Regions from separate parts of the Streptomyces sp. NPDC088915 genome, predicted to be linked through region 3. Evidence: riboswitches for the same ligand, from Rfam matches in the RefSeq annotation. Region 3 holds a riboswitch; each other region holds the start of a gene.
What was found. A riboswitch is a leader RNA that binds a small molecule or an ion and turns the genes downstream of it on or off. The one in region 3 is predicted to bind cobalamin.
Positions count from the first base shown of each region.

Region 1 (9,516 bases), on a different contig from region 3:
CGGCGCCGGCGGCGGTCAGCAGCTCGGTGTGCTCGGCGTACGAGAACGTGAACGCCGCCCCGCCGGCCACCGCGATCCGGGGCCGGCCCGCGACCGCGCGCCCCACGACCTCCGGCGACCACGCCTCCGCCGACAGCTCCGGAGCCGACCGCGCGAGCGCGAGCAGCGCCTCCATGTCGCACCCGGCCAGGACCTGTTCGGCCTGCGCCGCCACCGCCTCCACGGCGGCCGCCTGCCGCTCGGCCACCGGCACGAGCCCCAGGTGCCGCGACGGCGTCGCCACGGCGGGCGCCCGCCGCAGCACGCCGAGGACCGGCACCCCGGACTCCCCGAGCGCCTCCCGCAGCAGGTGCTCGTGCCGGTCGGTCGCGACCTTGTTGAGGATCACGCCCCCGATCCGCACCTCCGGGTCCCAGGACGCGAACCCGTGCACGAGCGCCGCCACCGACCGCGACTGCGACGACGCGTCCACGACCAGGACCACCGGCGCCTTCAGGAGCTTCGCCACCTGCGCGGTGGACGCCAGCTCGCCCTGGTCGGCGGCCCCGTCGTACAGCCCCATGACCCCCTCGACCACGGCCAGGTCGCAGCCGCGCGACCCGTGCAGGAAGAGCGGCGCCACGAGCCCCGTGCCGCACATGTACGCGTCGAGGTTGCGCCCCGGGCGGCCCGTCGCGAGCGCGTGGTACCCGGGGTCGATGTAGTCCGGGCCGACCTTGTGCGGGGAGACGGCCAGGCCGCGGCCCGCGAACGCGGCCATCAGGCCGGTCGCGACCGTGGTCTTGCCCGCGCCCGAGGAGGGCGCGGCGATGACGAGACGTGCTACCACTCGATGCCCCGCTGGCCCTTCTGACCGGCGTCCATCGGGTGCTTGACCTTGGACATGTCGGTGACGAGGTCCGCGAAGTCCACCAGCTCCCGCGGCGCGTTGCGTCCGGTGATGACGACGTGCTGCTGACCGGGCCGCCCCCGCAGCACCTCCACGACCTCGTTCACGTCGATCCAGCCCCAGTGGAGGAGGTAGGCGAACTCGTCGAGGACGTAGAACTTGTACCTCTCCTCCGCGAGGTCCCGCTTGACCTGCTCCCAGCCCTCGCGCGCCTTGTCCTCGTGCGACTGCTCGCCCTCGGCGACCTCGCGCTGGATCCAGGACCAGCCCTCGCCCATCTTGTTCCAGGTGACCGTGCCGCCCTTGCCGGTCTCGCCGAGCGCCTTGAGGGCGTTCTCCTCGCCGACCTTCCACTTGGCGGACTTCACGAACTGGAACACCCCGATCGGCCAGCCCTGGTTCCAGGCGCGCAGCGCCATGCCGAAGGCGGCGGTCGACTTCCCCTTGCCGACGCCCGTGTGCACCATCACCAGCGCGCGGTTGCGGCGCTGGCGGGTGGTCAGACCGTCGTCGGGAACGACGGTCGGCTGTCCCTGCGGCATTAAGCGGCCCTCCTGGATGCCTGTGCTGCGTGTCCTGTCTGTCCTGCCTGTACGTCCCTGACGAGGCCGGCGATCGAGTCGGCGCGCAGCTCGTCCAGGGTCACGGCCGTGCCGCCGAGTTCACGCGCGAGCTGCCCCGCGAGCCCCAGCCGCACCGGGCCGGTCTCGCAGTCCACGACGACCGACGCCGTGCCCTCGGCGGCGTGCAGCCGCGCCGCGCGGGCGGCGAGCGCCACCGGGTCACCGGCCGCGCGCCCCCCGGTCGCCCGCCCGTCCGTCACCACGACGAGCAGCGGGCGGCGCGAGGGGTCCCGCAGCCGCTCGACCCGCAGCACGTCGTGGGCCTTGAGCAGCCCGGCCGAGAGGGGCGTGCGCCCGCCCGTCGGAAGCTGTTCGAGCCGGGCGGCGGCCGCGTCCACGGACGAGGTCGGCGGCAGCGCCACCTCGGCGTCCCGGCCCCGGAAGGTGACCAGGCCGACCTTGTCGCGCCGCTGGTAGGCGTCGAGGAGCAGTGAGAGCACCGCTCCCTTGACCGCGCTCATCCGCTGCCGGGCCGCCATCGAGCCCGAGGCGTCGACCGCGAAGAGCACGAGATTGCCCTCGCGGCCCTCCCGGGTCGCCTGCCGCAGGTCGTCGCGCCGGACCACGAGCCCCGGCCCGGTCCGCCCGCGCGCCTTCTGGTGCGGGGCGGCGGCCTGCACGGTCGCCGCCAGGTGCAGCTTGGTCAGCGCGCCCCGGGGCCGGGTGGAGCCGGTCGTACGGCCGTGCTCGGTGCGGGCCCGGGAGCGGCGCCCGGCCGCGCCCTCGCCGAGACCGGGCACGCTGAGCACCTTCGTACGGAAGGGCTCGGCGGCCTTGACGGCGGCCCGCTCGCCGGAACCGGCACCGGCCTGCTGCGGGGCGGGCGCCTGCTCCGGTACGGGAGCCTCCTCCGGCGCCGGTACGTCCTCGGGCGCGGGCCCGTCGCCCTGCGGCGGGACGCCGCCACCGTCCGGACCGCCCCCGCCGTCACCCGGGCCGCCGTCGTCCGGGCCGCCGTCCCCCGGGCCGTCCGGCTCCGGGTCGGGGTCCGGGTCCTCGCCCTTGAACCGCTCCAGGGTCTCGTCGAGCTTGTCCTCGTCGAGTCCGGGCGCGTCGAAGGGCGAGCGCCGGCGGCGGTGGGGGAGGGCCAGGAGCGCGGCCTGCCGCACGTCCTCGGAGGACACTTCGGTCCGCCCGGCCCAGGCGGCGAGCGCGGTGGCCGTGCGGGCCATGACGATGTCGGCGCGCATGCCGTCCACCTCGAACGCGGCGCAGGTCGCGGCGATCTGGAGCAGGACGGCGTCCCCGAGGACCACCTGCGGGAGCAGGGCGCGGGCGGCGACGATCCGCTCGCGCAGCGCGCTCTCCTCGCCGGTCCAGCGCGCGGCGAACGCGGCCGGGTCGTCCTCGAAGGCGAGCCGCCGCCGCACGACCTCCACCCGCTGCTCGGGCTCGCGGGAGGCGGCGACCTCGACGGTGAGCCCGAACCGGTCGAGGAGCTGCGGCCGCAGCTCGCCCTCCTCGGGGTTCATGGTCCCGACGAGCAGGAACCGGGCGGCGTGGCGCACGGAGACGCCCTCGCGCTCGACGTAGGAGGAGCCCATGGCGGCGGCGTCGAGGAGGTGGTCGATCAGATGGTCGCTCAGGAGGTTGACCTCGTCGACGTACAGGATGCCCCGGTGGGCGTCGGCGAGCAGCCCCGGCTCGAAGGCCTTCACGCCCTCCGCGAGCGCCTTCTCGATGTCGAGCGAGCCGACGAGCCGGTCCTCGGAGGCGCCGACGGGCAGCTCGACCATCCGCGCGGGCCGCTCGGTCCCCGTGCCCGCCTCGTGCGGCCCGTCCGGGCAGCCCGGGTCCGGCGCGGCCGGGTCGCAGCTGAACCGGCAGCCCGCGACCACCGGCACGGCGGGCAGCAGCTCCGCGAGCGCGCGCACGGCGGTGGACTTGGCGGTGCCCTTCTCACCCCGGACGAGCACGCCGCCCACGGCGGGGCTGACGGCGTTCAGGAGCAGCGCGAGCCGCAGGTCGTCCATGCCGACGACGGCGGTGAACGGGTACCGGGTGCTCATCGGGTGGTCCTCTCCTCGGATTCGTTGTGCCGACGTGAACGGTCCGGCCGCAGGCCCGACGCCTCCGTCGCGCGGCCCCGCCGCAGACCCGGCGTCTCCTGGACGCGCGACCATCCCGGGTCGGGTGCGTGTCGTGCGCGCGACCATCCCGGATCGGGTGCGTGTTCCGCGCGGTGCCATCCCGGGTCCGGCGCCTCCTCCATGCGGCGCCCGCGCGTCCTCGCGCCGCCCCCGCCCACCGCGGCCCCGGGCCGCGCCCCCGTGCTCACGGCGCCCCCGGCGGCACGAACGGCAGCCCCGCCGGGGCGCCCTCCTCGATGAGGCGCAGCAGCGCGTCCGTGTCCGCGTGCTCCTCGATCAGGTCGCCGAGCCGGTCGAGCTGTTCCTCGCGCAGGGCGCCGAACGACGTGTCCGGGGCCGGGACGAACCGGCGTCCGGCCGCCGCCGCGACCTCTCGCAGGAACGCCCGCCGGAAGCCGTCGCCCTCCAGGGAGCCGTGCCAGTGGGTGCCCCACACGGAGCCGACCCGGCACCCGTCCAAGAAGGGCTCCCCGCCCCGCACGTCCGCGACGCCGTGGTGGATCTCGTACCCCTCCACCCGCTCGCCGAGCGCCTCGCCGACCGGCCGGGCCAGGGTCTTCTCGACCCCGAACCGCACCCGTACGGGAAGGAGTCCGAGCCCGTCGACCACACCGGCCCTCGACTCGACCTCGTCCTCGATCCGCTCGCCCAGGACCTGGAAGCCGCCGCAGATGCCGAGCACCGGGCGGCCCTCGGCCGCGCGCCGGGCCAGGGCGTCCGCGAGGCCTCGCTCCCGCAGCCAGGCGAGCGCCTTCACCGTGCCGCGCGTGCCCGGCACGACCACCAGGTCCGCGTCGACCAGTTCCTCGGGCCGGTCCACGAACCGGACGACCACGCCCGGTTCGGCCGCCAGCGCGTCCACGTCCGTGAAGTTGGACATCAGGGGGACGGCGCACACGGCGACCCGCAGCACGTCCGCGCCGACCGGCGGCGCCACGACCGACTCGCGGACCGCGCCCCGCAAGGAAACCCTCAGGCCGTCCTCCTCGTCGATCCCGAGCCCGTGCGCGTACGGCAGGACGCCGAAGGTCCGGCGCCCGGTCAGGCCGTACAGCATGTCGAGCCCGGGTTCGAGGAGGCTCACGTCGCCCCGGAACTTGTTCACCAGGTACCCGGCGACGAGCGACTGGTCCTCGGGGGACAGCAGCGCCGTCGTGCCGAAGAACTGGGCGAAGACCCCGCCCCGGTCGATGTCCCCGACCACCACCACGGGCAGCCGCGCGGCCCGCGCCACGCCCATGTTCACGATGTCGGTGCGCCGCAGGTTGATCTCGGCCGGGCTGCCGGCGCCCTCGCAGATCACCGCGTCGTACGTGCTCCGCAGCTCCTCCAGGCACGCCATGACCGGCTCGAACAGCTCCTTCTGCCTGCCCCCGTGGTAGCCGCGCGCACTCAGCTCGCCCACCGGCTTCCCCATCAGGACGACCTGGCTGGAGCGGTCGCCGCCCGGCTTGAGCAGCACCGGGTTCATCAGCGCGGTCGGCTCGACCCGGGCGGCCTGCGCCTGCATGGCCTGGGCCCGGCCTATCTCGGCGCCCTCGCGCGTGACGAAGGAGTTGAGGGACATGTTCTGCCCCTTGAACGGCGCCACCTTCAGGCCCTTGCGGACCAGCCAGCGGCAGATCCCGGCCGTCACGACGCTCTTGCCCGCGTCGGACGTGGTCCCGGCGACCAGCAGCCCCCCGCCCCTCCCGCCCCTCATGAAGTCCTCCGCTTCCCGCGCCGCACGGCGTCGGCGATCAGACGGCCGCCCACACAGGCGGCCAGGGTCAGCGCGGTCACCCGGCGCGAGAGCGCCACCGCCCGTTCGACGTCCGCCACCTCGACGGCCCGCCCCTCCCCGTTCAGCACCGGCCGGTGCTCGACGCGCCCGCCGTACGAGAGGGTGCCCCCGAGCCGTACGCCCAACGCGCCCGCGAAGGAGGCCTCGACCGGGCCCGCGTTGGGGCTCGGGTGCTTCGACGCGTCCGCCCGCCAGGCCCGGGCGGCCCCGCGCGGATTCCCGCCGGCGACGGTCGCGAGCGCGGCCGTCAGGCGCGCGCCCGGCCAGCCGGCCAGGTCGTCGAGGCGGGCCGAGGCCCAGCCGAAGCGGCGGTACCGGGGGGACCTGTGGCCGACCATCGCGTCCAGGGTGTTGACGGCCCGGAAGCCGACGAGCCCCGGCACGCCCGCGACCGCGCCCCAGAACAGGGCGCCGACCACGGCGTCCGAGGTGTTCTCGGCGACCGACTCGACGACCGCGCGGGCCATCGCGGGACCGTCCAGGGACCGCGGGTCGCGCCCGCACAGGTGCGGAAGCCGCTCCCGGGCCACCTCCAGGTCCCCGGCGGCCAGCGCCCCGCCGATCGCACGGGCCTCCCGGCCCAGGGTCGTCCCGCCGACGACGGCCCACACGGAGGCGGCGGTCAGCGCGACGGCGGCGGCCGGCCGGTTCCGTACGGCCCGGGCGGCGAGGGCGCCGAGGGCGACGGTGGAACCGGCGCAGACGGCCGCGTGCAGGGCGCCCCAGCCGCGGTGGTCGCGGTGGAGGCGCCCTTCGACGGCGGCGGCGGTCCGGCCGAACGCGGCGACGGGGTGGCCCCGGCGGGGATCGCCGAGGAGCAGGTCGACGGCGAGGCCCGCGGCCGCGCCGTACGCGAAGACACCGGTGGCTCTGGGGCGCCCGGGCATGGCTGTGTCCTCACTCAGGGTCCGCGCCCTGGATCGACGTGACCGGCGGCGAGAGTTCCTGACTCCCGGACCCTCGGATCCGGTCACAGTGGCGGGACCGCGCCGGATTCGCACCGGACTTCCTCTGCTGCCGCCGTAATGGCCTCGGCAGTCCACCACGCGCCGAGAACGGGCGTCAACCCAGCTTTGACCTGCGGCGGCGCACTGTGCGGAGCACCACAGAGAAGCGGCCGGGCGGCCCGCACCCGAAGGTGCGGACCGCCCGGCCGGTGGAGCGGGGCCGTCAGACGACGATCAGGTAGATGCCGTACGCCACGGCCGCGAGGCACAGTCCGAAGCAGGCGTAGGCGCCGGTGCGGGCCAGGGCGGCGGAGCCGCCCCGGGCGGTGGCCTCCTCCTGCTTGGTGAGGCCGACGATGCCGAGGGAGAAGAGGCCCACCAGGGCGACGGTCGCCACGAGGCTGACTCCGAAGACGGAGCCGAGGGCTGCCCAGTCGATCTTCATGCGGTGCTTTCCTTAGACCTTCGCGGCCGGGGCCGGGGGAGCGGTCGGGTCGGTGGGGGCCGGGGCGGGGATGGTCGCCTTGAGGTCCTCGTCGGTGACGGCGGCGACGGAGCCGGCCGGCGGCGGGGTGACGGCCGCGATGGCGGTGGTCACCACGCCCGCGGGCTCGGCGTCGGAGGCGTCGAGGTCGTCGGCCGTGACGTTGTGCCGGTCGACCGGCTTGCGGCGGGACAGCGACCAGATGACGGCCGAGCCGGCCACGAGCAGGACCGCGACGGCGGCGATGCCCCAGGTGCCCTGCTTGGTGAGGAACTCGGCGCCGGCGCCGACCAGGCCCGCGGCGGGCAGGGTCAGGCCCCAGGCGACGAACATCCGGGTCGCGGTCGACCAGCGGACGACACCGCCCTTGCGGCCGAGGCCCGCGCCCATCACGGCACCCGAGCAGGACTGGGTGGTGGAGAGGGAGAAGCCGAGGTGCGAGGAGGCCAGGATGACCGTCGCGGCGCTGGTCTGGGCGGCGAAGCCCTGCTGCGGCTGGAGGTCGGTGAGGCCCTTGCCCATGGTGCGGATGATGCGCCAGCCGCCGAGGTAGGTGCCGAGCGCGATGGCGACGCCGGCGGAGACGACGACCCACAGGGGCGGGTTCGAGCCGGGGGCGACGACACCCTGGGTGACCAGGGCGAGGGTGATGATGCCCATCGTCTTCTGGGCGTCGTTGGTGCCGTGGGCGAGGGAGACGAGACCGGCGGAGGCGATCTGGCCGGCCCGGTAGCCCTTGGCCGTGGCCTTCGCCTCGGGGTTGGCCTTGATCTTGTACGTCAGCTTGGTGGCGGCCATCGCGGCGAGGCCGGCGACGACCGGCGCGGCGACGGCCGGGATGAGGACCTTGGTGACGATCGTGGAGCCGTTCACGGCCGACCAGCCGGCCGACATGACCGCGGCGCCGATGAGACCGCCGAAGAGCGCGTGGGAGGAGCTGGACGGGAGTCCGAGCAGCCAGGTCAGCAGGTTCCACAGGATGGCGCCGACCAGCGCGGCGAAGATCACCTCTGTGCGGATGCCCTCTTCGTTGATGATCCCGCCGGAGATCGTCTTGGCGACCTCCACGGACAGGAACGCGCCGACGAGGTTGAGCACGGCGGACATGGCCACCGCCGTCTTGGGCTTGAGCGCACCGGTCGAGATGGTCGTGGCCATCGCGTTCGCGGTGTCGTGGAAACCGTTCGTGAAATCGAACACGAGAGCTGTCACGACCACAATGGCGAGCAGCAGCGTGATGTGTTCCATTTACCCAGGCAATCGTTTGACGTCAGTGGCTGGTCGAACGTAAGCAACCTGGGTGAACGGAAGATGAACTGGGGCGGGCGGCGTGGTGTCCCTAACCGGTGCCAAGAGATTCCGCTTGGTCCCCGGGGGAGGGTCCGGGGGAGGGGCGTCCACGATGCGGGCGCCCTGCGACCCCGGGTAATCCGGGCCCCGCAAGGCCTCGGCGGCCTGCCCCGGTTCCTCCCGTGCCGCCCCGTTCCGCTCCCCGGACCGGACCACCCGACCGGGGGACCCCGCCGAGGAGACCCGCGTCACTCCCCGGAGTGGCGACCTCCGCTTCTTCGGGGGCGACTCCGCTCCCTCGGGTCCTTCGGTAACGACTCCGCCCCTTCCGGTGGCATCCCGGCCCCGTCCTGCGGACACTGGGGGTGTGCGCCCGGCTACAGCGACGGCAGCGGCCGTCACCACCCTGTTCGGTGTCGGCGCGGCCGCGGTCGCGGCCGGCCGGTACGCCAGCGACCTCGCCCTCAAGGCGTCGTCCGTACGCCCCCTGCCCGGCGATCCCCGGCTGACCGTGCACGCCACGGGCCCCGACCGGATCACCCTCACCCGCAGCCTCGCCTCGCTGCGCCCCGGCACGTACGGCATGGAGGGGCCCGGTCTGCACGCCGTCCTCGGCCCCGTCCTCGACCGGGCCCCGCACACCGCCGACACCGTCGTCCGGCGCCTGGAGCGGATCGAGCTCGGCGCCCCCGGGCCCGGCGCCCGCGTCCGGCTCACCCCCGCGCTCCACCGGGGCACGCCCACGAGCGCCCTCGGGATCGACCACGAGGACGTGGAGATCCCCGGCGAACTCGGCCCCCTGCCCGCCTGGCTCGTGCCCGCCCCGCGCACCACCTGGGTGATCGCCCTGCACGGCCTCGGCGCCACCCGCGAACACCCGCTGAACGTCGTCCCCTTCTACCACCGGCACCGGATCCCCGTCCTCGTCCCCGCCTACCGGGGCGACGAGGGCGCTCCCCCCTCCCCGGACGGCCTCGCCCACCTCGGTGACTCCGAGTGGCGCGACGTCGACGCCGCCCTCCGCTACGCCGTCCGCCGGGGCGCCCAGAAGGTCGTCCTGCACGGCTGGGGGCCCGGGGCGTCGATGGCCCTGCGCGCCGCCGCCGACTCGGGGGTGCGCGACCGGATCGCCGGCCTCGTCCTCGACTCCCCGGTCCTGGACTGGGAGGTCACCCTCCGCAACCTCGCGTCGGCCCGGCACGTCCCCGGGTTCCTGATGCCGCTCGCCGTCCGCGCCGCCCGGGGCAGGACGGGCCCGCACGGCGACCTCCTCCAGCTCGCCTCGGCCCCCGGCGCCCTGCGCGCCCCGGTCCTCCTCTTCCACGGCCCCGAGGACGCGATCGCCCCCTGGGAGCCCTCCGTCGAACTCGCCGCCCGCCGCCCCGACCTGATCAGTCCGAAGACCGTCCG
Region 1 covers NZ_JBIVIR010000008.1:271,792-281,307, forward strand. The annotation lists gene ACIP5O_RS17285 (cobyrinate a,c-diamide synthase) at 1-829, opposite strand, end outside; gene cobO (cob(I)yrinic acid a,c-diamide adenosyltransferase) at 823-1,431, opposite strand; gene ACIP5O_RS17295 (putative cobaltochelatase) at 1,431-3,521, opposite strand; gene ACIP5O_RS17300 (cobyric acid synthase) at 3,787-5,304, opposite strand; gene ACIP5O_RS17305 (cobalamin biosynthesis protein) at 5,301-6,272, opposite strand; cobalamin riboswitch at 6,305-6,436, opposite strand; gene ACIP5O_RS17310 (hypothetical protein) at 6,556-6,777, opposite strand; gene ACIP5O_RS17315 (anion permease) at 6,790-8,064, opposite strand; gene ACIP5O_RS17320 (alpha/beta hydrolase) at 8,474-9,516, shown strand, end outside.
Region 1: it holds a riboswitch for cobalamin, as region 3 does, so the genes downstream of both, ACIP5O_RS17305 (cobalamin biosynthesis protein) here and ACIP5O_RS27400 (CbtB-domain containing protein) in region 3, are expected to answer to the same signal.

Region 2 (9,516 bases), on a different contig from region 3:
CGCCCACCTCGTCGCGCAGGGCGAGCGCCACCTGCCGGGCGGTCTCGCCGAGCGGCTGGTCGTCGCGGACGAACGACCAGGCCAGCATGGTGACGGGGCCCGTCAGCATCCCCTTGACGGGCTTGGACGTGAGGGACTGGGCGTACGCCGTCCAGCGCACCGTCATCGGCTCGGGCCGCGAGACGTCACCGGCCAGGATCGGCGGGCGGACGTAGCGGGTGCCGTACGACTGGACCCAGCCGTGCCGGGTGACGAGGTAGCCGTCGAGCTGCTCGGCGAAGTACTGCACCATGTCGTTGCGCTCGGGCTCGCCGTGCACCAGGACGTCGACGCCGGTCTTCTCCTGGTACGCCACCACCTCCCGGATCTCGTTCCTGATCCGCTCCTCGTACCCGGCCGTGTCGATCCGGCCGGCCCGCAGGTCGGCGCGGGCCGCGCGCAGCTCGTCGGTCTGCGGGAAGGAGCCGATGGTGGTGGTCGGGAGCAGCGGGAGGCCCAGGTGGGCGCGCTGGGCGGCGGCCCGCTCGGCGTACGGCTGCGAGCGGCGGGCATCGGCCCCGGTGACGGCCCCGGCGCGGGCGCGCACGGCCGGGTTCCGGGTGATGGGGGAGGTGGCGCGGGAGGCGAGGACGGCGCGGTTGGCGGCCAGCTCGCCGGCGATCGCGTCCGTCCCCCGCGACAGGCCCCTGGCCAGCGTGGCGAGCTCGGCGGCCTTCTGCCGCGCGAAGGAGAGCCAGCGCAGGATCTGCGGGTCGACGCCCTTCTCGGCCGCCGCGTCGAGCGGCACGTGGAGCAGGGAGCAGGAGGCGGAGACGTCGACCCGGTCGGCCAGGCCGAGGAGGGTGCCGAGGGTGGCCAGGGACTTCTCCAGGTCGTTGACCCAGATGTTGCGGCCGTCGACCACACCGGCGACGAGCCGCTTCCCGGGCAGCCCGCCGACGGCGGCGAGCCCCTCCAGGTTGGCGGCGGCCGGGCCGGTGAAGTCGAGCGCGAGACCCTCGACGGGCGCCTCGGCCAGGACGGGCAGGGCGTCGCCGAGCCGGTCGAAGTACGAGGCGACGAGGAGCCGCGGCCGGTCGGTGAGCGCGCCGAGGTCGCGGTAGGCGCGCGCGGCGGCGTTCAGCTCGGCCGGGGTCCTGTCCTGGACGAGCGCGGGCTCGTCGAGCTGCACCCACTCGGCGCCGGCCGCGCGCAGGTCCGCGAGGACCTCCGCGTACACCGGCAGGAGCCGGTCGAGCAGGGTCAGCGGATCGAAGCCGGCGGCCACGCCCGGTGCGGGCTTGGCGAGCAGCAGGTAGGTGACGGGTCCGACGAGGACCGGACGGGCCGTCAGCCCCAGGGCGAGGGCCTCCTCCAGCTCCGCGACCTGCTTCGAGGAGTCGGCCGTGAAGACCGTGTCCGGGCCCAGCTCCGGCACCAGGTAGTGGTAGTTGGTGTCGAACCACTTCGTCATCTCCAGCGGAGCGACGTCCTGGGTGCCGCGCGCCATGGCGAAGTAGCCGTCCAGCGCGTCGGCGGCGACGGCCTCGCGGTGCCGCGCGGGGATCGCGCCCACCATGACGGTGGTGTCCAGGACGTGGTCGTAGTACGAGAAGTCGCCGGTCGGCACCTCGTGGACACCGGCCCCGGCGAGCTGCCGCCAGTGCGTGCGGCGCAGTTCGGCGGCGGTGGACCGGAGGGCGCCGGCGGTGACGCGGCCCTTCCAGTAGCCCTCGACCGCCTTCTTCAGCTCCCGGTCCCGGCCCTGACGGGGGTGGCCGTACACGGTGGCCCGTGCTGCCGCGGCTGCGGACTTCGTGGTCACGGAGATCTCCTTCGCGAGATGAATCCCTGAGGTCCCGGGGACGGGACGAGGACGCGAAGGGGCGACGGACCGGACGGTTGCGAACACGCGCGGCGGGGCGCGGTCGTCCGTCGGTATGTACGCCGACCCGCCCTCGAGGTCACCGGGATGTCCGCGCGCGGAATCGTCCGCGTGCGGGCAACGGGCAGGTCTTCGGACTCACGGGCACGTCGCGCTGTACACGACTCCTACTGGCCGTCGCTTCCCAGACCCTTCCCGGGCCCAGTGCGTATGACGGCGGTCGTTCCCGCTCACCGCTGCGGGGCAGTCCCGGATTCCCACCGGGTTCCCTCTTACGACGCCTCCCGCCTGGCGGACGGGGGCGAACCAGCTGCCCGGCCAGGGTACGGGGTCTGCACCGGGAGTGGGGACGGGTATCTCGCCATTCGGGCGAGCCGACGAGACGCGCGGGTGAACGGCGGGGGGACGGGGACGGATCTGCGGGACGTACGGGGACGGGCGTACGGGCCGGGCACGCGGGCGGGCGTACGGGACCGGACGTGCGGGACCGGGCGTACGGATCGGGCGTGCGGGACCGGGCGTACGGATCGGGCACGCGGCCGGGCGCACGGGACCGGACGCACGGACCGGGTGTGCGGGACCGGACCCACGGGCCGGGCGTGCGGCACGGCACGGCAGCGGGGCCGGGGGCGGCACCACCCGCCCCCGGCCCCTCGCCGTACCGCCGCCGGGTCCTCTCTCGGGACCCTCCACCGGGCCTCTTCCCCGGCGGCGGGCGCCGGCCTCCTCAGGCCGGCCGTCCGGGCGTCTCCGCCCGGTCGTACAGGGGGAACCCCCGATCGGCCTTCCGGCCGCCGCCCACGACCCCGACGCGCCGGATGCCGCCGCCCGGACCGGCGCTCACGCCGCCACCTCGGCGGCCGTCACCGTGCGGACGAGGTGGCGGGAGTACGCCTCCGGGGTGAAGAAGAGGGGCAGTTCGGCGGCGAGCGCGGCGCTCTCGAAGAGTGCCCGCACCTCGTCGAGCGCCGCCCACGGGAACTCGGCGCCGAGCGCGGCCAGTTCGCGGTCGAGCAGTTCCAGGACCGTGCCGCGGTCGACGGTCCGGTGCCGGAGCCACTGCCAGATCTGGACGCGGGCGATCTCGGCGGTCGCGGCGTCCTCCACCAGGCCGTCGACCGTGACCGACCCCTGCCCGCGGATCCAGGCGTCGAAGTAGCGCAGCACCACGGTGATGTTGGCGCGGACGCCCTCCTCGGTCGGCGGCCCGCCGACCCGGCGCACCGCGAGCAGCTCCCCGGCGGTCACCCGCACGTCCTCGCGGGCCCGGTCGAGCTGGTGCGGGCGGTCCCCGAGCACCCCGTCGAAGACCTCGCGGCAGACCGGCACCAGGCCCGGGTGGGCCACCCGGGAGCCGTCGAAGCCGTCCTCCGCCTCCCGCTCCTTGTCCAGGCGGACCGCGGCGAGCACGGCCTCGTGCGCCGCCGGGTCCCCGGCGGGGACCCGGGCGGCCGTGGCGCCGATCGCATGGGCGCCGCGCCGGTGGCAGGTCCGCACGAGCAGCTCGGTGTACGCCCGCATGAACGGCGCCGTCATCGTCACCTTCGCCCGGTCGGGCAGCAGGAAGTCGGAGCGGTGGCCGAAGGTCTTGATCAGGCTGAACAGGTAGTCCCGGCGGCCCGCGTCGAGCCCCGAACTGTGCTCCCGCAGCTCGTGCAGGATCTCCTCCATCTCGAACGCGGCCGTGATCGTCTCGACGAGGACGGTCGCGCGGACGGTGCCCCGGGGGATGTCCAGGAGCTCCTGGGCCAGCAGGAACACGTCGTTCCAGAGGCGCGCCTCGTACCGGTTCTCCAGCTTGGGCAGGGAGAAGTACGGGCCGTATCCGGCGTCGATCCGCCGCCGGGCGCAGTGGAAGAAGTACAGGCCGAAGTCGACGAGCGCGGCCGGCACCGGGCCGCCGTCGAATTCCAGGTGCTCCTCGTCGAGGTGCCAGCCGCGCGGCCGGACCACGATCGTCGGCAGCCGGCCCTCGCGGAGCCGGTACTCCCGGCCCTCGGCGGTGGTGAAGTCGAGGCGCCGCTCGCACGCGTCGAGCAGGACGAGCTGGCCCTCGATCACGTTCTCCCAGGTGGGCGCGGTGGCGTCCTCGAAGTCGGCCGTCCACGCACTGGCACCGGAGTTGAGCGCGTCGACGGCCGCCCGCCGCTCCGGCGGACCGGTGATCTCCACCCGGCGGTCGATGAGCCCGGGGGCGGGCGGGGCGACCCGCCAGTCCGGGTCGGCGCGCACGGCGGAGGTGGTGAGAGGGAAGTCGAGCGGCGAGCCGGTGGCGAGCCGGATGGCCTGCCGGCGCCGCTCCTTCAGGAGCCACCGCCGGCGCTCGGTGAAGGCGGTGGCGAGACGGCCGACGAAGTCCAGGGCGTCGGCGGTGAGGATCTCGTCGTGGCGGTCGCCCGGGGCCGCGAGCACGCGGACCTGGCGGGTAGGGACGGCGCTGGTGGTCATCGGTGTCTCCTGAAGGGGAGCGGAGGAGCGAGTGGTACGGGGAGGGGTGCGGGGACGGGTGACGTGGACACCCGCCCCCGCGGCTCGGGAGACACCCCCTTAGTGGAACTGCTCCTCCTCCGTGGACCCGGCGAGCGCGGTCGTGGAGGAGGCGGGGTTGACGGCGGTGGAGACCAGGTCGAAGTAGCCGGTGCCGACCTCGCGCTGGTGCTTGACGGCGGTGAAGCCGTGCTCCTGCGCGGCGAACTCGCGCTCCTGGAGATCGACGTAGGCGGTCATGCCGTGCTCCGCGTAGCCGCGGGCCAGGTCGAACATGCCGTGGTTGAGCGAGTGGAAGCCGGCCAGGGTGATGAACTGGAACTTGTAGCCCATGGCGCCCAGTTCGCGCTGGAACTTGGCGATCTGGTCGTCGTCCAGGGCCGCCTTCCAGTTGAAGGACGGCGAGCAGTTGTAGGCGAGCATCCGGTCCGGGTACTGGGCGTGGATGGCCTCGGCGAACTCGCGGGCCTGCGCCAGGTCCGGGGTGCCGGTCTCGACCCAGATGAGGTCGGCGTACGGGGCGTAGGCCAGGCCGCGGGCGATGACCGGCGCCATGCCGCCCCGCACCCGGTGGAAGCCCTCCGCCGTGCGCTCGCCCGTGACGAACTCGGCGTCGCGCTCGTCGACGTCGCTGGTCAGCAGGTTCGCGGCGAGGGCGTCGGTGCGGGCGATGACCAGGGTCGGGGTGCCGGCGATGTCGGCGGCGAGCCGGGCCGCGTTGAGGGTGCGGACGTGCTGCGAGGTGGGCACGAGCACCTTGCCGCCGAGGTGGCCGCACTTCTTCTCCGAGGCGAGCTGGTCCTTGTAGTGGATGCCCGCCGCACCGGCCGCGATCATCGCCTTGGTCAGCTCGAAGGCGTTCAGCGGACCGCCGAACCCGGCCTCGGCGTCGGCGACGATCGGCGCGAGCCAGTCCGTCGTGTCCGTGCCGCCCTCGGCGGTGGCGATCTGGTCGGCGCGCAGCAGCGCGTTGTTGATCCGGCGGACCACCTGCGGCACCGAGTTGACCGGGTAGAGGCTCTGGTCGGGGTAGGTGTGGCCGGCCTGGTTGGCGTCGGCGGCGACCTGCCAGCCGGACAGGTAGATCGCCTGGAGCCCGGCCCGGACCTGCTGCACGGCCTGGCCGCCGGTCAGCGCGCCGAGCGCGTGGACGTAGTCGAGCTCGTGCAACTGCCGCCACAGGCGCTCCGCGCCGCGCCGGGCGAGGGTGTGCTCCTCGCGGACGCTGCCCGAGAGGCGGACGACGTCCTCGGCGCCGTAGGTGCGCTCGACGCCCTTCCAGCGGGGGTCCGTGGCCCACTGCCGCGCCAGCTCTTCGGCCGCCTGGTTTCCTGCCTGCGCCATGATGGTCCCTCCCGGGGGGTGTCGAACTTTGCGAAGCCCTGCGAAGGGTCGCGGGGCTCCGTACGAGATGACGGGCGGCCCGCCGGGCCCCGGGCGGAGACGACCGGGTCCTACGACGTCAGGGCATGAGCCGTGCCCCGAACTCCGCCTCCTGGTGGGGCACGGCGGGCCGTGGTCCGACTCTCGCAGTGGCACTCCGTGCCAACAACCGTGGCCGCCCGCCAACTTCTGCGAATCTTCCGACGCAGGCCTGCCAAGTTTGCGAAGCTCTGAAAGGACGCGGATTGGCCTAGGGTGTGGCCCACGCACGACCCGAGGGAGGACAGCCGTGAGCAAGATCTACGCCGGAGCGCGGCTGCGACGCCTGCGCGAGGAGCGCCGGCTGACCCAGGCGGACCTGGCCAGGGTGCTCAGGATCTCGCCCAGCTACCTGAACCAGATGGAGCACGACACCCGCCCCCTCACGGTCCCCGTCCTCCTGCGGGTCACCGAGTCGTTCGGCGTCGACCCCGACTTCTTCTCCGAGCGGGACACCGGCCGGCTCCTGGCCGACCTGCGCGAGACCCTCGCCGACGAACTCGACCGCGCCGCGCTCTCCGCCGCCGACCTCGCGGAACTCGCCTCCCGCCTCCCGCACGTGGCCGCCGTCCTCCTCGACCTCGGCCGCGGCCGCCAGGCCCTCACCGAACGCCTCGCCGCCCTGACCGGCGACCGCGACGACTCCCTCGCCCCGGACCCGGCACGCGCCCGCACGCCGCACGAGGAGATCCGCGAGTTCTTCTACCGGCGCCGCAACTACCTCCACGACGCCGACCTGGCGGCCGAGGAGCTCGCGGAGGAGATCGGCGTCCGCCCCGGAGAGGTGCGCCGCGCCCTCGCCGCCCGGCTCGACGAGCGCCACGGCGTCCGGATCACCGCCGACGCCGAGGCCGACCGGCAGCTCCACCGCTACGACCCCGCCGCCCGCATCCTGCACCTCTCGCCCCGGCTGCGCCCCGGCCAGCAGGCCTTCCGCATGGCCACCCAGCTCGCCCTGCTCGAACAGGACGCCCTGCTCTCCGCGTACGCCTCCGAGGACTACGAGGAGGGCTCCCGCACCTGGTCCCTGGCCCGCATCGGCGTCGCCCACTACCTCGCGGCCGCGCTCGTCCTCCCGTACCGCGCCTTCCACGCCGCCGCGGAGGAGACGCGCTACGACATCGAGCGGCTCACCGACCGCTCCGGACTCGGCTACGAGACCGTCTGCCACCGCCTCAGCACCCTCCAGCGCCCGCGCCTGCGCGGGGTCCCGTTCTCCTTCGTCCGGGTGGACCGGGCCGGGAACATGTCCAAGCGGCAGTCCGCCACCGGCTTCCACTTCTCCCGCGCCGGCGGCACCTGTCCCCTCTGGAACGTGTACGAGGCCTTCGCCGCCCCCGGCCGCATCCACGTCCAGGTGGCGGCCATGCCCGACGGACAGCGCTACCTGTGGACCGCCCGCACGGTGACCCGCCACCGCGGCGGCTGGGGCGACCCCGGCAAGACCTTCGCCATCGGCCTCGGCTGCGAACTGCGCCACGCCTCCCGGCTCGTCTACTCCGACGGCCTCGACCTCGACAACAGGGCCGCCGCCACCCCGATCGGCATGGGCTGCCGCGTCTGCGAACGCCTCGACTGCCCCCAGCGGGCGGTCCCCCCGCTGGGCCGCGCCCTCGCCGTCGACGAACACACCAGCACGTTCGTGCCGTACGCGGTGGAGGGTTAGGGCCTGCCCGGACCGGATTGGACCGGACCGGATACTGTCCGGACGATCTCGGAACGGCGGGGGACACGGTGGACTGGACGACGCTCCTTGGCGGGGTGGCCGCCGGGCTGCTGATCTCCGTCGTGACCGCCCCGGCCGGGGTGTCGGGGGCGGTGTTCCTGCTCCCGGTCCAGCTCAGCGTCTTCGCCGTGCCGAACCCGTCCGTCACCCCGACGAACCTGCTGTTCAACGTGGTCGCGGGCCCCGGCGCCCTGTGGCGCCACGGCAGGACCGGCGCCCTGCGCGGACCGCTCGTCCGGCGCCTGGTGGCGGGCACCCTCCCCGGCGTGGTGATCGGCGCCGTCGTGCGCGTCCTCGCCCTCCCGGGCCCCACCGTCTTCCGCGTCCTCATCGCCGCGCTCCTGCTGCCCCTGGGCGTGTGGCTGTGCGTCCGCACCCTGCGCCCCGCCCGCAAGCGGCCCGCCGCCGAGCCCTCGCCCCGCACCGTCACCGGACTCGCCCTGGCCGTGGGGGTGATCGGCGGGATCTACGGCATCGGCGGCGGCTCCCTCCTCGGCCCGGTCCTGGCGGGCCGGGGCGTCCCCGTCGCCCGCGTGGCCCCGGCCGCCCTCGCCGCCACTTTCACGACCTCCGTCGTCGGGGCCGCCACCTTCGCCCTGCTCTCCCTCACCACCACCGAGGCCGCCGCCCCGGACTGGGCCCTGGGCCTCGCCTGCGGCCTCGGCGGCCTGATCGGCGGCTACCTCGGCGCCCGCCTCCAGCCCCACCTCCCCGAGACCGCCCTCCGCCTCCTCCTCGGCACCCTCGCGACGACCCTCGGCGGGCTGTACGCGGCCCAGGCGCTGTTCTGATCGGGGGAACGGACGGCGGCGCGCGCATCGGACCGGAAGGCGCGGGTAACAGAGGTCACCTCTACCGCATTCCGGGAGGAACCACGCATGGCCGAGATCACCGCCCACCACGGGCTGTTCCGCGACACCGCACTGCACGTGGACGACACCGGCGGGCCGGGCCGGCCGGTCGTCCTGATCCACGGCTGGCCGCTGTCGGGCGAGTCGTGGAAGTACCAGGTGCCGGCCCTCGCCGAGGCCGGGTACCGCGTCGTCACCTACGACCGCAGGGGGTTCGGCCGCAGCGACAAGCCCGTCCTGAACTACACGTACGACACGCTGGCCGACGACCTGAACGCCCTGCTGACCGAGCTGGACCTGCGCGACGTCACGCTGGTCGGCTTCTCGATGGGGGGCGGCGAGGTGGCGCGCTACGTCGCCTCGTACGGCACGGACCGGCTGCGCGGCGTCGTCCTCGCCTCCGCCGTGACGCCCTACATGCTCCAGACCTCCGGCAACCCCGACGGGCCCCTGACCAAGGCGGAGGCCGCCAAAATGGGGGCCTCGCTCACCAAGGACCAGGACGCGTTCTACGACGGGTTCATGCGGGACTTCTTCTCGGCCGACGGCGAACTGAAGGTCACCGAGGAGCAGCTCCGCGAGGCCCGCGCCCTGTGCGACCAGGCGGACAAGAAGGCCGCCCTGGCGTGCATGACGCTCTTCGGCGCCACCGACTTCCGCGACGACCTGGGGAAGTTCGGGACGCTGCCCACCCTGGTGCTGCACGGGGACAGCGACGCCACGGTCCCGTTCGAGGGCTCCGGCGCCCGGACCCGCGACGCGCTGCCCCACAGCCGGGTCCACCTGGTCCCGGGCGGCCCGCACGGCGTCAACGTCAGCCACGCGGCGGAGTGGAACCGCGTGCTGCTCGACTTCCTGGACTAGGACAGCGGTCGAGACGCCGGCGCGCGGTGTCGGCACGCCCGGAAACCCGGTTGACCCGCGGTGGAAGATAAAGGGGTGATCTCCAAGGAGCGTGCCGTCGAACGGGTGGAGTCGTTGCTGGCCACGAGCGGGCTGCCGCACGAACCGGTCGTCCACGGGGTGGAGGAGCACGCGTTCGGCTGGCTCATCGTCTGGGACTCGGCGGAGTACGCCCGCACCCGTGATCCACGTGACTCCCTCGTCGGCGGCGGTCCCTACCTGGTGGACCGGTACGACGGGAGCGTCCACCACATTCCCGTCAC
Region 2 covers NZ_JBIVIR010000019.1:137,270-146,785, reverse strand. The annotation lists gene metE (5-methyltetrahydropteroyltriglutamate--homocysteine S-methyltransferase) at 1-1,804, opposite strand, end outside; cobalamin riboswitch at 1,991-2,139, opposite strand; gene aceB (malate synthase A) at 2,705-4,312, opposite strand; gene aceA (isocitrate lyase) at 4,412-5,695, opposite strand; gene ACIP5O_RS30590 (short-chain fatty acyl-CoA regulator family protein) at 6,024-7,439, shown strand; gene ACIP5O_RS30585 (sulfite exporter TauE/SafE family protein) at 7,508-8,290, shown strand; gene ACIP5O_RS30580 (alpha/beta fold hydrolase) at 8,378-9,214, shown strand; gene ACIP5O_RS30575 (YrhB domain-containing protein) at 9,290-9,516, shown strand, end outside.
Region 2: it holds a riboswitch for cobalamin, as region 3 does, so the genes downstream of both, metE (5-methyltetrahydropteroyltriglutamate--homocysteine S-methyltransferase) here and ACIP5O_RS27400 (CbtB-domain containing protein) in region 3, are expected to answer to the same signal.

Region 3 (9,516 bases):
CCGACACCAAGGCCGACGCCTGGTCCGACTGGACCGTCACCCCCTACTGGTCCGACGGCGCCCGCACCCTGCGCACCACCATCGGCCACGGCCTGCCCTTCGTGTACGCCAGGGGCACCGGCGGCGACGCCCGGATCACCACCGCCCAGGCGCCCACGGTCTTCTCCGACCAGGGCAACGTCCTCGGCATCACCGTCGCCGGACACCACTACGCCCTCTTCTCGCCCACCGGCACCGACTGGAACGTCTCCGGCTCCACCATCACCGCGGGCCTCGGCGGCAAGGACTACTTCTCCGTCGCCGTCCTGCCCTCCACCGACGCGCTGGCCACCTACCGCAAGTACGCCTACAGCTTCGTCACCGGCTCCACGGTGAACTGGAGCTACGACGCCGGCACCGTCCGCGCCACCTACGGCCTCACCACCGAGGCCAGGGAGGGCACCGAGCGCGGCACCCTCCAGGCGCTCTACCGCCACCAGTGGCTGCACACCACGGACCCGCTGACCCCGTACACCTACGTCTCGCCCCGGGGCACCATGAAGGTCCGGGAGGCGGCCTCCTTCACCACCACCCAGAAGGCCGCCGCCACCCTCCCCGGCCTGCCCGGCAGCGGCGTCGACGCGGCCCGCCTGCGCGGCTACCTCAACGAGGTCGCGAACTCCTCCGACCCGTTCTCCGGAGCCGTCGACACGTACTGGACCGGCAAGGCCCTCGGCAGGCTCGCCCAACTGGTGCCGCTCGCCGACCAGATCGGCGAGGGCGCGGTCCGCGACAAGCTCCTCGGCCTGATCAAGGGCCGCCTCCAGGAGTGGTTCACGGCCGGCGGCGCCAACGAGTTCTCGTACGACCAGGCCTGGAAGACCCTCACCGGCTACCCGGCCTCCTACGGCAGCGACACCGAACTCAACGACCACCACTTCCACTACGGCTACTACGTGTACGCCGCCGCGATCGTCGCCCAGTACGACCCGAACTGGGCCGCCGACTCCGCCTGGGGCACCATGGTCAAGACCCTGGTCCGCGACACCGCCAACCCCAGCCGCACCGACGGCGCCTTCCCCTTCCTGCGCGGCTTCGACGTCTACGCCGGACACAGTTGGGCCAGCGGCCACCAGGGCTTCGCCGCCGGCAACAACCAGGAGTCGTCCTCCGAGTCGACCAACCTCAGCGCCGCCCTCGTCCTGTGGGGCTCGGCCACCGGCGACACCTCCCTGCGCGACCTCGGCACCTACCTCCTGACCACCGAGGCCGAGGCCGTCGCCCAGTACTGGTTCGACGCCGACCAGCAGGTCTTCCCCGGCTCCTTCCAGCACGACACCGTCGGCATGGTCTGGGGCAGCGGCGGCGCCTACTCCACCTGGTGGACCGCCAACCCGGAGGAGATCCACGGCATCAACGTCCTGCCCGTGACCAGCGGGAGCTCGCTCCAGCTCGGCGCGCGCAAGGACGCGATCCGGCGCAACATCGCCGAGCTGGAGCGCGAGAACGGCGGCCCCGCCGTCGAGTGGCGCGACATCCTCTGGGAGTTCCAGTCCCTCGCCGACCCCGGCGCCGCCAAGGCCAAGTGGGACGCGGGGAACGCCGGATACACCCCGGAGGCCGGCGAGTCCAGGGCCCACACCTACCACTGGATCACCGCGCTCGACGCGCTCGGCGCCCCGGACGCCACCGTCACCGGATCGATCCCCACCTCCGCCGTCTTCACCAAGGGCACCACGCGCACCTACGCGGCCCACAACTACGGCTCGACCGCCCGCACGGTCACCTTCTCCGACGGCAAGTCCCTCTCCGTACCGGCGCGTTCCACCGCCGTCGGCAACGGCACGGCGGGACCCGGCCCCGACCCCGACCCGGAGCCGGGCACCGGCAACACCTTCCAGCTCCGCACCGGTGGCGCGCTCACCACGGCCACCGGCGCCACGGCGGGCGGCGACACCCTCGTCTCGGCACAGGGCGGCAACTACGACGGCACCCCGAACAAGCCGCTCGTCTACGTCGCCAAGAACGTCAACGGCACGCTCCGGGCGGGCGGTTCGACCGCCTTCCGGCTCCAGGTCGACGCCGGAACGTCGGTCGGCCTCGGCCAGCAGGCCCGGATCAGCTACGACCTGACCGGCGACGGCACCTTCGACCGCACGGAGACGTACCAGTACTTCGCGACGGACCCGGTGACGGGCTGGGAGGAGTACGCCCAGTCCCGGGGCCTGAAGTCCGCCACCGGCACGCTCGGCGACCTGCGGGGCGGGACGGTGCGCCTGGAGGTCTGGAGCGCCATCGGCAACGGCGACGCGCGGCTCCAGACGGGCACGGACCGGTCCGTGGTCGTCATCCCGTACGACTGATCCCGTAGGGGAACGGGGCGGCGGGCCCGGGTGACGCACCCGGGCCCGCCGCCCTTTCCCTACGGGAAAACCCCCGCGCGAGTCAGGCGGAGGCGCGGCGGACCAGCGAGGTCGGGGTGACCACGGAGCCGGGGATCTCCGGCCCGGTCCCGTCGAGCAGCCGCATCAGCAGCTTCACCATCAGCCGCCCCATCCCCTCGATGTCCTGGTGCACGGTGGTCAGGGCGGGGGAGGTCCGGCCGACCACCGAGGCCATGTCGTCGAAGCCGACGACCGCCACGTCCTCCGGCACCCGCACCCCGCGCTCCCGCAGGGTGCGCAGCGCGCCCGACGCCATCAGGTCGTTGGCGACGAACACCCCGTCCACGTCCGGCCGCCGGTCGAGCAGCTCCGCCATGGCCCGCGCGCCGCTCTCCTCGGTGAAGTCGCCCGCGCACAGCAGCTCCGGGTCGGCGTCGAGCAGGACGTCCCGGTAGCCGTGCAGCCGGTCGATCGCCGACGTCTGGTCGGCGGGCCCGGAGATGTGGGCGATGGTCCGGCGCCCGAGGCCCACCAGGTGCCGCACCGCCTCCCGGGCGCCGCCCCGGTTGTCGCAGTCGACGAAGGGCACGGCGGGGTCGGTGCCGGGGGCGGGCCGCCCGCCGACGACCACCGGGATCCTGGCCCCCCCGATCACGGCCGGCAGGGCGTCGTCGCTGTGCAGCGAGAACGCGAGCGCGCCGTCGACGTGGCCCCCGCCGAGATAGCGGGCGATCCGCTCGTGGTCCCCCGGTCCCTCCACCCACAGCAGCACCAACTGGGAGTCGTGCGCCGTCAGTTCCCGGCTGATGCCGCGCACCTGCTGCTCGAAGAACGGGTCGGAGAAGATCCGGAACTCGGGCTCCGCGATGATCACGGCCACGGCGCCGTTGCGCCGGGTGACCAGGGTGCGGGCCGCGTGGTTGGGGACGTAACCGAGCTCCTCGACGGCCCTGCGCACCTTCTCGACCAGGGGGGCGCGCACGCCCGCGCCCCCGTTGACGACCCGGGAGGCCGTGGCGCGGGACACGCCGGCGCGCGCGGCGACCGCCTCCAGCGTGGGGCGGGGCTCCGTGGTCTGCTCGGGCAAGGCGGGCGCTCCTCGACTGCGTCGGCTGGGCGGCGTACCGGTCGTACGGGGTGCGCACGGGTACGGTGTGCGTTCTCGTCCGGCCCAGGATATCTGTAGCCCCCACCTTCTGAGAGCGCTCCCAAGAGGAACGTGCTCCCGCGGACACGACGTCCCGGAAACCCCGTCGGTTCCTCCCCGGGGCCTTCGTCGGGCACTACGGCATCGACCGCGCGGCCGTCCGCGTCCCGGCCGATCAGGGACCCCGGCACGAGCGGCACCCGCACGCGACACGACACCGCCCCGCGTGCTCCTGGCACGCGGGGCGGTGTCGTACGCGTCGGCGGGTCAGCCCGCGGCCGGGGCCTCGACCCGGGCCGGAGTCTCCCCGTCGGCCGTCCGGGCGGCCAGCGCCTTCTGGGCGAGGTAGCCGAAGACCACGGCGAACACCGCCCACAGCACGACCTGGACGCCCAGCGAGGCCAGGCGGAACTCCCACAGCAGCTTGGCGGGGAAGCCCGCCTTGACCGCGTCGTCGTTCGCCGGAAGGACCGCGAAGGCGACGCCCGTCACGACGACGAAGCCGAAGCCGGCCGCCAGGCTCGCGTTCCAGTTGCCCAGGCGCGGCGCCAGCCGGCGCCCGGCGATCACCGCGGCGACGCCGAGCAGCACGCTGAGCAGGATCATCAGGAAGAACAGGGTGGTGCGCTTCCCGATGGTGTCGGGGTTGCCGACGGCCGGCGGGGTCGCCGGGTACTTCAGGAACGGCACCAGGTAGACGGTGGTGAAGGCCGCGGCCGCGGTCAGCGCCGCGGTGGCCCGCGGACTGAACCGGCCGACGCGGCCGAGCGCGAACGAGAAGGCGAGCGCGGCGATGCCGCCCAGCGCCACCCCGTAGACCAGGACGCCGGTGGCCAGGCCGAAGGTGGACTGCACGGGACGGCTGACCACCTCCTCCTCTTCCTCCTCGGCCGCTCCGGCGCCGCCGTGGTCGCCGTGTCCGGCGTGAGCCGCCTCCTGGGCGGCCTGGGCCTCCTCCACGGCGATGGAGCCGTTCACGGAGGGCTCACCGCCCACGTAGGCCACGGCGAAGGCGAACAGACCGGCGATCAGGCCCGCGAGCATGCCGCGGACCAGCAGGGTTCTCACAGTCGAGGCGTGCATGTGCTCGTCGCCCCTCAGTGGCACGGGAAGCCGAGCAGGTGGCGCCCGTCGTGCACCCACTCGTGCACGTCCGAGCCCGCGAAGAGGGAGGTGGCACCCTGCTCCGCGCCCACGAAGTACAGCGCGATCAGCGCGAGAAGGCCGACGAAGAAGGCCCAGGGCAGCACGGCCCGTACGGGCAGCGGAGCCGGTACGGCGACGGAAGGGGTGGAAACGGCAGCGGAGACGGCAGCCTCGGCCATGATGAAACCTCCTGCGGGAACGCGCGTCCCAAACGGTGGTGCAGGACGACGGTCCACGGGTCTGACTCACCGCGGCCTCCCCTGCCAGGGGAAGGCCTCGGCATACAGTGGCGCGACCGTGCCGGGTTCCCACCGGACTTCCGTATCGCCGTCGTCACGCTGTTCAAATGTCGCCTGACGGTACCGCGTGACGTGGACATTGTTAAGGGCGTGAGGCCTGTATCACCTCCGTGCGCCCCCGCGCGGAGCCCCCGCCTCCCCGCGGCCCGTACGGTACGGGGGACCGCCCCGCCGCCCCGTACCGGCGCCGACCGCGAAGGATCCCGATGACAGTCCGGCTGACGCTCGTCCCGCCCGCCACGAACGACGCGCTGCGCGAGGTCCGGTTCGACGACGACAGCCCCCTCGACCCGGCGGGACTCGCCCGCGCCGAGGCCCTCGCGGCCGCCGTGGACCCCGCCACGCGCGCGTACGCCTCGCCGTCCGCGCGCTGCCTCGGCACCGCCCGGGCCCTCGGCCTGCGGGCCGAACCGGCGGCCGGTCTCGCCGGCTGCGCCATGGGCCGGTGGCGGGGGAGGACCCTGGACGACGTCGCCGCCACCGAGGAGGCCGCGCTCGCCGCCTGGCTCTCCGACCCGGAGGCCGCGCCGCACGGCGGTGAGTCCCTCCGCGACCTGCGCGTCCGGGTCGGGGCCTGGCTCGACGCGCTCCGGGAGGGATCGGGACGCGTCACGGCCGTCGTCGAACCCGACGTCGTGCGCGCCGCGACCGTCCACGCCCTCGGGGTGCCGGACGCGACCGCCCGGCGCCTGGACGTCCGCCCCCTGACGGCCGTTCACCTCAGCGGACGCGGCGGACGCTGGAACCTGCGCGCCGGCGAGCCGCTCACCTGCTGACGCGGAGAGAGGGAGGGGGCCACCCGGTGGCCCCCTCCCTCTCTCCGTACGCGCGCCTCTAGAGGGGGCGCTTCCACTCCTTCAGGAGCAGATAGCCCAGGTACGCCCCTCCGACGGCCATCGTGTAGAGCCCGACCGGCAGGTCGTCGAAGAGCGGGAGCTGCTGGGCCGCGAGGTCCGCGAGGACCAGGAGCAGCGCGCCCAGCACGGTCGACATGACGAGCTGGGGCCCGCCGCTGCGGGTGACCCGCTTGGCGATCTGCGGCGCCGTCAGGGAGACGAAGGCGATCGGACCGGCCACGCCGACCGCGCCCGCGGACAGCACGATCGACAGGGTGACCGCCGCCGCCGCGGTCCGGTCCGGGCGGGCGCCCAGACCGGTGGAGAGGTCGTCGCCCATCTCGCCGACGGTCAGCGGCCGCGCGAGGAGCGCCGCGAGCGGCAGGCAGACGAGCAGCACCACCCAGATGACCGTCGCGTCGTCCCAGGAGCGGGCGGAGAGGCTGCCGTTGATGTACGCGGTCAGGGCGCTCGCCTTGTCGCGCTCGACGGCGTAGACCACGTACTGGGTCAGGGCCGTCGACATCGCGGCCACGCCGATGCCCGCCACGACCAGGCGCCCCGGGTTGCGGAACCCGGTCCCGGTGGAGACGTACACGAGTCCCATGGCGGCGACCGCGCCGACCAGGGCGCCGACGGACACCGGGACGGTGTCGGGGAAGAAGAGCGCGGCGGCGGCCGCGCCCGCCCCGGAGCCGGCGCTGAGCCCGATCACGTCGGGGCTGCCCAGCGGATTGCGGGTGACCGACTGGAAGAGGGCCCCGGACAGGCCGAAGGCCGCGCCGGTGGCGACGGCCACCACGAGCCGGGGGCCGCGCAGCCGGTTCAGGACGAAGGCGTTCTTGCCCGTCGCCTCGCCCATGAGCGCCGACGGCAGGTCGGCGAGGTCGATGCCCAGCCTGCCCATCGAGAGCGTCGCCACGGCCGCCCCCAGGAGCAGCAGCACCGACAGCGCGGCGGCGACCAGCGAGGAGCGGCGCACGGGGATCGCGACCCGGGGGCCGACCCGTACGAGGACGCGCCCCGGCGGACGCGACGGCACCGCGGCCGGACTCCCGGCCCGGTCCTCGGCCGGCGCCCCGGTCCGGTCGGTGGTCTTCATGCCGCTCCCCTCATGCGACGGACGGCGAAGAGCAGGGCGGGCGCGCCCACGAACGCGGTGACGACGCCGACCATCAGCTCCTCGGGGCGCAGCAGGACCCGGCCGACGACGTCCGCGAAGAGCAGCAGCGTGGGACCCGCGAGCGCGGTGAACAGGATCTGCATCCGGAAGTCGGCGCCCACCAGGACCCGGACCAGGTGCGGGACGGCGAGCCCGACGAAGGCGATGGGGCCCACCGCCGCCGTGGCCGCCGCGCTGAGCAGCGTCGCGGCCAGCAGCCCGGCGCCCTTGACGCGGGCGGGGCTGATGCCGAGCGAGGCGGCCTTGTCGTCGCCCATCGCCATGGCGTTGAGCCCCGGCGCGAGGAGGACGGCGAGGAGGAGCCCGGCCGCGGCGAACGGCAGCACGGCCCAGAGGGCGTCGAAACCGCGCCCGCCGAGCGATCCCACCACCCAGTAGCGGTACGTGTCGAAGACCTTCGGCCGGGACAGCGCGACGGCCTGGATGAACGCGGCGAGGATCGCGGAGAGCACCGCGCCGGCGAGCACGAGCCGCACCGGACTGCCGCCCCCGCCGGCCGTGCCGACGAGATGGACGAGGACGCCGGTCGCCAGGGCGCCGAGGAGGGCCCACCAGATGGTCTCGCGCTGCCCGGACGCGCCGAGGAACGCGGTGGCGGCGACGATGCTCGCCGACGCGCCCGCATTGATGCCGAGGAGCCCCGGCTCGGCGAGCGGGTTGCGGGTGATGCCCTGCATCAGCGTGCCGGCGATCCCGAGGCAGAGGCCCGCGAGCACGCCGAGGGCGGTGCGCGGGTAGCGGCTCTCGACGACGGTGCGGAGGTACTCGTCGCCGCCGCCGGTGACGACCCGCAGGACGTCGGAGGCGGACGTCGGCCTGCTGCCGAACATCACGCTGGCGAGCAGCGCCAGGGCGAGCAGGGCCAGGCACAGGACGGCGGCTGCTAGGTACCGGGCAGGGCCCCGCCGTGCGACGGCGGGGCCCTGGGCGGTCCGGGAGAGTGTGGTCACGCCGGAGTCCGTCGTTACTTCCCGGCCTTGGCGACGGCCTTGTCGATCATCGGCAGGTAGCGCTCGATGCTGTACGGCACCGTCAGCGGGTTGATCATCGAGGAGGCGGTGACGAACGGGGTGTCGTGGCTGTAGACGAGCGCGCCCTTCTTCACGGCGGGGATGGCCGCGTACAGGGGCTGGGCCTCGACCGTCTTGCGGGACTTCTCGTCCATGTAGAAGGTGAAGGCGATGTCGCTCTTCGCGAGCTTGTTGGCGTTCTCCAGGCCGATCAGGGCGGAGTCGGTGCCCTCGGTCTCCTTGAAGGTGTTCACCACCGGGTCGACCTTGAGGCCGAGCTTGGAGACCATCGCGACGCGCTGCTCCTCGGGCTTGAAGACGCCGAGGGTGCCGGGGCCGGTGTTGTAGATGTACGAGAACGTGACGTTCTTGTAGTTCGGGCGGGAGGCGGCCGCGTCGGCGAGCTGCTTGTCGATCTTCGCCTCCAGCTCCTTGGCCTTCTCCGGCCGGCCGAGCGCCTTGGCGACGATCTCGATCTGCTGGTCCCAGTTGGTGCTCCACGCCTTCTCGGGGTAGGCGACGGTCGGCGCGATGTCCTTGAGGATGTCGTACTGCTTCTGCGTGAGGCCGGACCAGGGGGCCAGGATGACGTCGGGCTCCAGCTCGGTGATGGCCTCGATGTCGAGCTCCTCACCGCCCTTGAACTGCTTCGGCAGCGTGGCGCCGGACTTCGTCACGGCCTCGTGGATCCAGGGGAGGTAGCCGGTCTTGTCGCTGCCCCAGGGGTACTCCTCGATGCCGACCGGGACGTTGCCGAGGGCGATGGCGGTCTCCGCGGAGCCCTGGCCGAGGGTGACGACGCGCTTGGGCTCGTCCTTGATGACCGCCTCGCCGAGGGCGCTCTTGATGGTGACGGGGAACGCGCCCGCCGGAGCCTTCGACGTCGGACCCGCCGCGTCGTCCTTTCCGTCGTCCGAGCCGCACCCGGTCACCATGAGGCCGAGCGAGACCGCGGCGGCCCCCGCCACGAGGGCGCGGCGGCGAAGAGGGGTGAACACAGAAGGCATGACGGTTCCTTGTCTCCGGGCAGAGGTGTGCGAGCGCCGCGTCCACGCCCCCGCGGACGTGACCACGTGGGGACGGCGGCTGCCGCGAGCGCTTGTTAGGTGAGCCTAACCTATTCGTTCACCGGCTCGAACGCCAGGGGTGCCGACCCCGGGGAGGGGCGGGCCCGAGGGCCGAAAGGCGAGGTGGGCGACGTACGGAGGCACACGAACGGAGCAGCCGCCCGTGTGGCGCGGGCCCCCGAAGCGCGGTCCCCTGGAGGATGCAGGGGATCACGCGCCGGAAGGACGAAAGGGTCACAGGATGATCGCACCGGATCGTCGGCGGACCGACGGGCGGCCGGATCTCCCGCCGGCCCGGACGGGGGCGGACGGGCGATGAGCCCGGCGCGTGCCCTCGACCCCAAGCTGTTCGACGCGACCGTGGCGGCCGTCGCCCTCTTCGGGGGCCCCGACCACCTGCTGGTCTACGTCAACGCCGCGTACAGGAGGATGCTCGGCGACCGCCCCCTCCGCCGGCCCGCCCGG
Region 3 covers NZ_JBIVIR010000016.1:160,823-170,338, reverse strand. The annotation lists gene ACIP5O_RS27415 (glycosyl hydrolase) at 1-2,342, shown strand, start outside; gene ACIP5O_RS27410 (LacI family DNA-binding transcriptional regulator) at 2,425-3,450, opposite strand; gene ACIP5O_RS27405 (CbtA family protein) at 3,778-4,593, opposite strand; gene ACIP5O_RS27400 (CbtB-domain containing protein) at 4,608-4,835, opposite strand; cobalamin riboswitch at 4,875-5,038, opposite strand; gene ACIP5O_RS27395 (histidine phosphatase family protein) at 5,162-5,731, shown strand; gene ACIP5O_RS27390 (FecCD family ABC transporter permease) at 5,790-6,893, opposite strand; gene ACIP5O_RS27385 (FecCD family ABC transporter permease) at 6,890-7,924, opposite strand; gene ACIP5O_RS27380 (iron-siderophore ABC transporter substrate-binding protein) at 7,939-8,991, opposite strand; gene ACIP5O_RS27375 (SpoIIE family protein phosphatase) at 9,367-9,516, shown strand, end outside.